Linked DNA regions of Cohaesibacter sp. ES.047. The protein of the gene in region 1 interacts with the protein of each later gene in a pairwise test. Links are inferred from orthologs where the notes say so. Each region holds a gene or a part of one and is shown in the gene's direction. Other genes may lie near its edges.

Region 1 (6,081 bases):
TGCGTAGGGGCAGCTTTGTTCGCCGATATAAACCGCACTGCGGATCGCGGCCACTTTCATCAGATCGGAAATTTCGTGAACGACTGTGATGCCCGTCCGGTGCTGACCCGGCTCATAGCTGTCATAGCGAGGGCGAAGTGATTGCACGGTGCGTGAAGACCGAGCCAAGATGAAAAGGTCGGGATGTGCGAACCCGTCAAGTGTGCAGCCTTTGACAAACCCGAGACGCTGCATGGCGCGCTCGCCATGGTCCGTCGCTGCGCGTGAGATCATATCAACATGCGCGTAGCGTGGAGAGGCAAAATGGTCGAGCATGGTTTCCATGCCTGCAGCGAGTATGCCCGGTGTATAGAGCGCCCAGACATAGATCAGAGCAGGCGACTCGCCTTGACAGACCATGCAGTCGAGCGGAGGGTCCTGCAGATCAAGCGTGCCATCGAGCAGCCCGCGCCGGCCCTTTTCATTGAGCAGAAGAAACGCATGAAACCCTTCGGGCCGCTTGGCGTTTTGGCGCGAGAAAAGCCAGATGGAGTCAGGATTGTGGTCGGCGACTTTCAAAATGACCTCGGGACTGGTCAAAGCTCCAATCGCCGCTTCGGCCTGAACGAGAAGTCTGGAGACATTTGCCAAGTCAACCTGATTTGTCACCTTTACGCGGCTCAATGCTCGCTGCAGCGCCTTCTTATTTACCAAGTCGTCTGATGGTGTTTGTCGGATCATGTTGCACATCCTGCTCTGGTTCTGCCAATATGGAAGTATGCTATCGTAGTGCTTGGTGTTTTCGCGTGAGCAAATGTTGATTAGGGGATGTGCATAAATGAATAATCCATGGGCAAATATGGATTGGGATCTGGTCCGTGTCTTTCTCACGGTCGCAGAGAAAGGTAGCTTCAAGGGTGCTGCGGATACCATTTCCATGTCCCTCAACACCATTCGCAAGACGATCGAACGGATGGAGGATCAGTTTGGTTATCCGTTGTTTTTCCGCGAGCCGAACGGGCTGAGGCTGACCGCAGAAGGGCGGCGGGTTGTTGTCTCTGCCCGGGAAGTCCAGAATTCCATGCACGATCTGTGGCGGGCCGCATCTGCGAGTACCAACACAATGCAAGGGCCGATCCGTGTTGCCATCACCGAAGGTCTAGGCACCTTCTGGCTCATTCCGCAACTGAGTGAGTTTGTCGAGGATGTCGCCGGGATCAACCGGATCGAATTACAGTGCGCGATCAAGTCTGTGGATGTGATGCGTCTGGAGGCGGACATCTCCGTCCAGCTCGAAGAGCCAACCAACCCCGATCTTATCCGGCGTAAGCTTGGTAAGCTGCATCTGGTGCCTTGGGCCAGCAAACACTATATCGAGCGTTTCGGCGTGCCCAAGAGCATCGTCGATCTGGCCCAGCATCGCATCGTGGAACAGGATGCCGACCGGCCGAAGAACTTCGATCTGGCAGAATTGTTCGGTGCGGGGGTGGCCGAGCGCATGGTCGCAATCAAGACCAACTTCTCGTCAGCCCACTATTGGGCGATCGCAAAAGGCGTGGGCGTTGGTATGTTGCCCAGCTATGCGCGTCTCATCGGCGGCAATGTCGAGCCTGTCAACATTCCCGGCCTCAGGTTGTCTCTTGATATCTGGATGACGTGCCATCCGGAAGTTCTGAAATCCGCGCGGCACAGACGCTTTGTCGATTGGCTCGCATCCTGCTTCAACGCCAACACATACCCTTGGTTCCATGATGAGTTTCTACCCCCGGAGCAGATCGAGGAACAACAAGATCCGGTGCGCATGAAAGAATATTTCGACGGTTTCGTCGCCGGGACAAGCCATTTTGTCAAGTCGGGCTAGGCCAACCTGATAACCCGGGCAACCGATCGAAAGGAGCGCTCCGATCCTGCGCTCCGACTGTTGGCGGGTGTTGGAATTTTTTCTCTAGTTGCGTTGATAAAAACTTACAATCATTGGTATTTTCTGATGATATATTGAATAATGCAAATATAACAAAGAACAACATGTCGATACAGAAGGGAAAATCAGCAAAATGTTCTCTTCATTTTCATCTTTTACAGAGAAAGCAAACGTTTGTTTGGATTTTGTAGTGGCGGCATTATAGAACTATAGTATCAATTTGCTTGCGAAAATTACAAGTCAGTGATTGAATTTTGTCATCCATTCTACGGCTAATATAGATTATACTGCTATTTTTATAGAATATACTGTTGCGCCCCAGCTGTGCTGTTGTTGCTGTGAGCTATATCGTTCACACTCTGACAAAATTTGATCCCGCAGGGGAGGGCGGGAACAATGGAGACGCAACGGCATCGCACGATCGTGGAGTTGCTGCAGCAGCAGCCATTCCTGTCGGTACACGAGCTTGTTCGGACCATCGGTGTTTCACCGGCAACGGTGAGGCGGGATATCGACAAACTCGTCGAAGCTGGCATGGGACAGAAGGTTCATGGGGGGATCGCGGCCATGCCCGTGCCCACGAGCGACCGACCCTCTTTGCCTTTCTTTGAAAATCGTGATCTGGCGGTCAACGCCAAGAAGGCCATTGCACGCAAAGCCAGCGGCTTGGTTCGGGATGGCAACGCCATTATCATCCATGGCGGATCGACCTGTTTTCACTTCGGAGTCGAGATCGCACTGCGCAATCTGAGCATCTTTACCCAATCCATGCCGCTTGCAGCCTATCTGTTTGAACACAGCAATTGCCAGTTGCTCGTCGGCGGAGGTGCGCTTTATCGCGAACCCGGTATCCTGTTCAGTGCAGCCCAGCCGGACGACCAGTTCTACGCGGATCAGTTCTTCGTCGGGGCGCAAGGTGTGAATGCGTTTGGGCTTCTGGAAACAAACCCCATGTTGGTGCGCTTGACCCGCGAGATGATCAAACTGGCCACAGAGGTTATCGTTTTGGTGGATAGCCGTAAATTCATCGATAGTCCGAGCACGCTTGCTGTGCCTTTTGACCGGATTTCCAAGCTGATTACAGATGACGGCCTGTCCGATAAAGATGCCCGTATGCTCGAAAATGAGGGAGTTGACTATTTGGTGGCGGAACAAAATGGAGGATGCGCAGCATGAATAACCAGAACAAGCCAATCCTTGAAATGCGCGATATCTCGAAAACGTTCGGTACGGTGAAAGCCCTGTCCGGTGTTGCCCTGTCCGCTTACGGCGGCGAGGTTCATGCTCTGATGGGGGAGAACGGAGCGGGCAAGTCGACGCTGATGAAAATCCTGTCGGGAGCCTATGTTTCGGATCGGGGTGGAGAGGTGCTGGTGGCAGGGACACCGGTGATCACCGGCAACCCCAAGGCTGCCAAGTCTCAGGGCATCGCGGTGATCTATCAGGAATTATCACTGGCTCCCAATCTGACCGTCGCTGAAAATATCTTTCTGGGCAACGAACGCGCGAACCGTGGTGTGGTCAACCGAGCGGCCATGCGCCAGGAAACGCAACCGATACTTGATCGACTTGGCGTCGAGTTTGAACCATCAACGCGTGTCGCCGATCTGTCGCTGGGGGAGCGCCAGATGGTCGAGATTGCACGGGCTCTGTCCTCGAATGCCCGCATCATCATCATGGACGAGCCGACAACAGCTCTTTCCAACCGGGAAACCGAAAAACTGTTCGAGGTCATCGAGGCCCTCAAGAAGGACAACATTGCCGTTATCTACATTTCCCATCGCATGGAGGAGGTGTACCGATTGGCAGACCGCTGCTCGGTTCTGAGAGACGGAAACTATATCGGCACGCTGGACAAAGAGGATATCAATGCCGAGAGGCTGATTTCCATGATGGTCGGGCGCGAGCTGTCAACCTTCTACAAGAAGGAGCATCACCCCGATGAAACCCTTGGCGAAATCGCCATGTCGGTGGAAGATCTGGGGGACGACAAAAAGGTCAAGCACTGTTCGTTTGTCGTCCATCACGGAGAGGTGCTCGGGATTGCCGGGTTGGTTGGATCAGGCCGGACAGAGCTGGCCCGCATGATCTACGGCGCGGACAAGGCGCTGACCGGACGCATCGAGATCGATGGCAAGAATGCAACGCCAACCAGTCCCAGTCACGCCCTTGATCAGGGCATCGTCTATCTCACTGAGGACCGCAAGAAACTTGGCCTGTTTTTGGAAATGTCTATTTCAGACAACATCAACATGTGCGTCATGCAAGAGGACGCAGGCGCGATGGGCATGCGCAATTTCAACACCGCGCGCAAGCGAGCTGACAAGGCCTTCGATACCCTGTCAATCAAGGCACAGAACCCCACCGTCCTCGTCGGATCCCTGTCCGGTGGCAACCAGCAAAAGGTGCTTCTCGCCCGACTTCTGGAGGCTCGCCCAAAGGTTATCATTCTTGATGAACCCACCCGCGGCGTGGACGTGGGAGCGAAATCTGAAATCTACCGCCTGATCGACGAATTGGCCGCCAATGGTCTGGCGATCGTGATGATATCGAGCGAGCTGCCAGAGATCATCGGAGTTGCAGACAGAGTGCTGGTCATGCGAGAGGGCGAGATTGCCGGAGAAATGAAGGCAAGCCCGGACGCCCCCATCGCTCAGGAAGCCATCATGCGTCTGGCCACCGGCTCTCTGAAAGCCAAATCAGCATAAGACGTGAGCATTGCTTGGGAAGGAATTGTTACAAATGAGCGTCGCCTCAGATACCGAAAACAAAAAGAAGTCCGCGCAGTTCGGCGGGCTCATCAGGGCGCTGGGCATGTTGCCCGTTTTGATCCTGTTGGCCATCGGCTTTCACCTGTTATCCGGCAAGTTCCTCGCCGCCGGTAACTTGTCCATTGTCATGCAGCAGGCCTCGATCAACATCGTGCTGGCTGCGGGCATGACTTATGTGATCCTGACGGGCGGGATCGACCTGTCCGTCGGCTCCATACTGGCGGCCTCCGCGATGGCCGCAGTCGTCATTTCGCTTGTCCCCGGCATCGGATGGCTGGGGGTGCCAGCCGGTATGGCAATTGGTCTTGTGTTCGGTCTGGCCAACGGCGCATTGGTGGCGCTTTTGAAATTGCCGCCTTTCATTGTCACGCTCGGATCCCTGACGGCGGTGCGCGGTGTGGCGCGTCTGATGGGGGGCGATACGACAGTTTTCAACTCCGATCTGCCATTCTCCGTGATCGGCGACGGGACTATCCTGGGCGTTCCGATCCTTGCGATCATCGCCATTCTGGTGATCATCCTGTCATGGTTCATTCTGCGCCGAACCGTGCTGGGCACTTGGATTTACGCGGTTGGCGGCAACGAGGAGGCCGCCCGACTGACCGGTATCAAGGTGCCGATTGTGCTGCTGTTCGTCTATGGCATGTCGGGGCTTATGTCCGGCCTTGGCGGCGTGATGTCTGCGGCGCGGCTTTATGCGGCCAACGGATTGCAGCTTGGCCAATCCTATGAGCTTGACGCCATTGCGGCGGTCATTTTGGGCGGCACCAGCTTTGTCGGTGGTGTCGGCTCAATCACGGGCACGCTGATCGGTGCATTGATCATCGCTGTCCTTTCGAACGGCCTGATCCTAACCGGTACATCGGATATCTGGCAGTTCATCATCAAGGGGCTTGTCATTATTGTAGCCGTTGCTCTCGACCGCTTCCGCGGCAAGAGTGCAACTTGACAACTGACGGGCTCTTTCAATCCAGCAACTACAAATGGGAGGAAAAAACATGCGTATTGCATCAAAACTTTTGATCGGAGCAGCCACCGCTCTGGCCATCGTGACTGGCGGTGCTCAGGCCGCAGACAAACCGCTCAACAGCATCGGTATTTCTGTCGGACTTCTGGGCAACCCCTTCTTTGTTGCCACCATCAAGGGCATCGAGGACCGCGCGCGGGAAATCAATCCGGACGTGGAAATCACCTCTGTTTCGGCAGATTATGATCTCAACAAGCAGGTCAGCCAGATTGACAGCTTCATCGCCAAGGGCGTGGACATCATCATGCTCAACGCAGTCGATGACACGGCCATCGCACCAGCGGTGAACCGCGCCAAGAAGGCTGGCATCACCATCGCTGCCTTCGACGTGTCTGCGCCGGGGGCTGATGTCACCGTGATGACTGACAACATCGCAGCCGGGA
Region 2 (4,542 bases), 1.3 Mb from region 1 along the record:
CAACCGCCCCCGTCCAAATCGCAACGGAAATAGCCAGCCATCTGAATGCGCACCTCACGGGCGTTGCTCCGCTGATCGAGCCGGTCGTCCCGGCTCTCATGGTTCAGCCGGTGCCCGATCAGTTCATTGCCGACGCGCGTAACCGTTCGATCCAGAAAGCAAAATCTGCTCTGGAGCGGTTCTCGGAATACGCTCAAAAAAGCGACGTCACGCTCGAAACCCGGTTGCTGGACATCACACCCGGAGGTCTAGAAACCTTCGTCAACAACACGCGCCTTTGCGATCTGATCATCGTGGGACAGGACAATCCGGACAAGCCGGAACCCCTGCGCGCGGATCTGATTGAAGCTGCACTGTTCGATTCAGGCCAGCCGATCATGGTCGTGCCCTACGTCGGCACAGAAGCCTTCTCGGCCAAAAAGGTCATGGTGGCCTGGGATGGGTCCAAGACGGCCGCGCGTGCCATCCATGCCGCCATGCCCATCCTTGAACTTGCCGAGGAAGTACAAGTCGTGCTGGTCGATGGCAAGAAACTGCATCTGCCGGGCGACCCCGGCGCCGATCTGGCAACCTATCTCGCCCGTCATGGGGTAGAAGTAACGATCAGCAGTGTCTCGTCCGAAGGCAAGGGCGTTGCCGGCGCTCTGCTGGACTATGTCGAATCGAACAAGATCGAACTCGTCGTGATGGGCGGATACGGTCATAGCCGCATGCGCGAATTCATCATGGGTGGGGCCACACGCGAAATGCTGACGTCAATGTCAGTGCCTTGCATCATGGCCCACTAGAGCGCACGACAGCGTGCCCGGCGAGGATAGCCTTGCCGGGTGGCGCATTTTGGTGTCCCCTTTTGAGGGCCGTCGTTTCCTGCACGGCGTCTACTCGACAAGGATGACCCAGCTCATGATCAGCTGGATGATGGCAAACAGCGGCAACCAGGTATGCTGGGTCTGGACATAGTTGGGTGTCCTCGACGCCATTTCCGCCAGTTTGCGCAATTTGGATTCAACCTTGTTGAGTCGTTCCTGCGATTTCAGGGAGTTCTCGTGCATTTCCTGCAAGGGCGCGATCTGCTGCAGAAGCATATTGACCTGCCCCTTGAGGCTGGACACTTCCGTCAAGACTCTTTCCATGTCTGCAGAGCGACCATAATCGGCCGCCGAAAGCTTGGTGCCCAATACATCAATGTCCGAGCGTAGTTTCTGGTATTCCGCAATTGCTCGATGATGATTGGCCCGGTGGCTTTCATCAGCATCAACCAGATTCTCCACACTCCCCAGTTCCATTTCCCGTTCCAAGTGCCTTACCCCTGTCGCGCGCCCACTCAATACCCGTTCACGATCGCGCTAGGCGAAAGACTAACAGCAGAACTTTAATAGATTGCATCTGTTTTTATTTGCCTTTTCCTTTGCTTAACACCTTATTAATCGCCCCGATCTTGGACAGGACTGTCTTTAACTAAAGTATGATCCAGATTGCTTGTGAATTTCAAAGCAAAGCGCTGGCAACACTGGATACATCAAGGACAAGCTGTCATGGGCCGGTTAGGGACAGGAGTGCCTCCTCGCGGGGTGCCGTTTCATGGGCTTCCGTGGGCTTACATGGACTTACAGCGAATGAGGGGATCATGAGCAGCTACCATCTCGACGTCTTTTTCAGGCCCCGCAACGTCATCGTCGTCGGTGCCTCGGCAGCGGAGGGAACCATCGGACAGGCGGTTACGCGCAATCTTCTCAGCGGCAAATATCGCGACAAGGTGTATCTGATCCACCCGGACGGGGGGGAGATCGAGGGTTTGGCGGTGCTCACGTCTGTTGATGCGTTGGAGATCAAGCCCGATCTGGCCATTGTTGCCCTTGCGCCGGACAAAGTTGCGCCCGCCATCAAGGCCTTGGGCGAGAAAGGCTGCCGGGGCGCCGTGGTGATCACCACGGAGATGGGCGGGCTTGACGACAAACAGAAACGCGAAACCATGGATGCGGCGGCAGATCACAAGGTGCGACTGATCGGTCCCAACTGCATGGGTATCCAGTCCCCGCGCCATGGTCTCAATGCGTCCTATTGCCATGTCTCGGCACTTTCAGGCGATCTTGCGCTGATTTCCCAATCGGGAGCGATCACGGCCTCGGTTGCGGATTGGGCCAGCCACAACAACATCGGATTTTCTGGCCTCATTTCCCTTGGCGACAAGGCTGATGTCGATTTTGCCGACATGATGGACCACTTTGCCATGGACCCGCACACACGGGCGATCCTGCTTTATGTGGAGACCATCATCAACGCACGCAAATTCATGTCGTCAGCCCGTGCGGCCGCCCGCACAAAGCCGGTGGTCCTGATCAAGTCGGGACGCCACGCAGAGGGCGCATCGGCCTTTGCCTCGCGCAACAACAAACTGGTCGGTGCCGACGCGGCCTATGATGCCGCGTTCGAGCGCACGGGGCTGCTGCGGGTGCATGACCTCGACGAGTTCTTTGCCGCCGTCGAGACCCTCACGCATGTGCGCAAGCTCAATGGCTCCAAGCTTACGGTGATGACCAACAGCGCCGGCATCGGTGTTCTTGCCGTGGATGATCTGATTGATCACGGCGGCTCATTGGCCACGCTTGAAGACAGCACGATTGACAAACTCGACGCCATTCTGCCAGCCAGCTGGTCTCGCAGCAACCCGGTCAACATCGTGGTGGATTCTGGCCCGCAGCGCTACAAGGATGCGCTTGATATCCTCATGGAAGACCGCAACAGCCACGCGATCCTAGTCATGACCTGCCCGACCGCGCTTGCCACCGGCGAAGAGGCAGCCAAGGCCATCATCGACGTGATCGAGGAACGCAAGAAGGCGGGCAAACGGCGCATTCCGGTGTTTGCGGCATGGCTGGGCGGAGGCGAAACCGTCAATCGGATGTTCGAGGCTGCTGGTATCCCACACTATCCAACGCCCGCTGATGCCCTCAGGGGATTTTCCTACGTGGTGCGCTACATGGAGGCGCAGGATCAGTTGATGCGCATGCCACCTGCCATCGGCGATTTTCAGCCCGATTACGAAGCGGCACGGACGGTGATCGATGACGCTCTGCATGATAGTCAACACCGGTTGAATGCAGTGGCCGTGACCAAGCTTCTCGAAGCGTATGACATTCCCATCGCCCCCTCCTATGCCGCTCCAACGGCGGTTGAAGCGGCCCAGAAGGCAGCCCCCCTCATCGCTCGTTATGGCTCCGCCGTGGTCAAGATTGACAGTCCCGATATTCTCTATAAATCCGACATCGGCGGCGTCGTGCTTCACCTTGGCAACACCGGAGCCGTTGCCACGGCGGCACAACAGGTCATGACCCGGGCACGGGAGGCCAACCCCGAGGCCGTGATTGACGGCGTGACGGTTCACCCCATGGTCAGGAAGCCCCATTCCATCGAACTGTTCGCCGGCATGAACGTAGATCCGATTTTCGGGCCGGTGATGGTCTTCGGGCGCGGCGGTACTGCGGTCGAGGTGATCCGGGACAAGGCCATGGCACTGCCTCCGCTCGATCCCCTCTCGGCGCTCCGCATGATCGAGAAGACACGCGTCAACCGCCGCCTCGAAGGCTATAGGGACACGCCTGCTTGTGATCGCGCGGCCCTTGCGCAAATCCTCGTTAAGATGAGCCGGATGGTCGCGGACTTCCCCGAAATCGCTGAACTCGATTTCAATCCCCTGTTGGCCGATGCCGGTGGCTTTGTCATTGCCGATGCCCGTGTTGAAGTGATCAAGGTGCCCGAGGGCATCCATCCGCACAATCGGTTTGCCGTCAAACCCTACCCGCACGACTGGGAACAGGTGCGCGAGCTCAAGAATGGCCGCACGGTCTTCATCAGACCCATGAAACCCGAAGACGAGGCGCTGTTTCCGGGCTTTTTCGATCATGTCACGGATGAAGACATGCGGCTGCGTTTCTTCTCGGCGGCGCGCACCATGACCCACGCCTTCATCTCCCGGTTAACGCAAATCGATTATGCCCGTTCCATGGCCTTCATCGCGGTGGACCCCATGAGCGGTGAAATGCTGGCCTCGGTCCGCTTGATGGGGGATGGCAATCATGAAACGGGTGAGTATGCCGTGATGGTGCGTTCGGATCTCAAGGGATTGGGTCTTGGCTGGATCATGATGAAGCTCATCCTGCAATTTGCCGAAAAGGACGGTTTTCGCGAAGTGGCCGGAGAGGTCCTGCGCTCCAACAAGACCATGCGCCAGATGTGTGAAGCCCTCGGCTTTGAAACCCGGACGGACCCGGATGACCCTGATCTGGTGCATATGGTGTTCAAGGTGCCTGAGATCGGCCGCAAGATTGCGGATCTGATCTAGCCGCCATCAAAGCATGAACGTGGATTCCATAAAGCAGGACCGCGAACCGGGGGGATTCGCGCTCCTGTGATGTCAGTGTTACGGGGCAGAGAGACCGCCGCATCTCAATGCTGGTTTCCTGTTGCAGCCAGTCGGAACTTTTGCTTTTTGCCCTATCCTGTTCCGAGCGATCAGCAACCAGGAACGCGCTTTTGCGAACA

The links. The genes of interacting proteins can lie anywhere in the genome.
Region 2: the proteins of CPH65_RS17260 (region 1) and CPH65_RS11310 interact in binary tests that used the Escherichia coli proteins (3 or more experiments, as listed by UniProt). The link is inferred for Cohaesibacter sp. ES.047 from one-to-one orthologs.

The regions. Positions count from the first base shown.
Region 1 is NZ_LT907844.1:3,759,677-3,765,757, forward strand. What follows is about bases 1,197-4,186. They hold CPH65_RS17260 (DeoR/GlpR family DNA-binding transcription regulator), read left to right. Parts: upstream 1,197-2,296; coding sequence 2,297-3,076; downstream 3,077-4,186. Other genes in these bases: CPH65_RS17255 (LysR family transcriptional regulator), read left to right, coding at 1,197-1,840; CPH65_RS17265 (sugar ABC transporter ATP-binding protein), read left to right, coding at 3,064-4,186. Outside these bases: CPH65_RS17250 (GNAT family N-acetyltransferase), read right to left, coding at 1-648; more of CPH65_RS17255, read left to right, coding at 818-1,196; more of CPH65_RS17265, read left to right, coding at 4,187-4,608; CPH65_RS17270 (ribose ABC transporter permease), read left to right, coding at 4,643-5,620; CPH65_RS17275 (ABC transporter substrate-binding protein), read left to right, coding at 5,670-6,081. UniProt on the Escherichia coli protein: Represses ulaG and the ulaABCDEF operon. Two ulaR binding sites have been identified in each promoter.
Region 2 is NZ_LT907844.1:2,478,786-2,483,327, reverse strand. What follows is about bases 1,231-4,542. They hold CPH65_RS11310 (acetate--CoA ligase family protein), read left to right. Parts: upstream 1,231-1,627; coding sequence 1,628-4,342; downstream 4,343-4,542. Other genes in these bases: CPH65_RS11315 (hypothetical protein), read right to left, coding at 1,231-1,298. Also shown: CPH65_RS11320 (universal stress protein), read left to right, coding at 1-788; more of CPH65_RS11315, read right to left, coding at 879-1,230. UniProt on the Escherichia coli protein: Catalyzes the acetyl-CoA-dependent acetylation of lysine residues of a large number of target proteins. Acetylates RNase R in exponential phase cells and RNase II.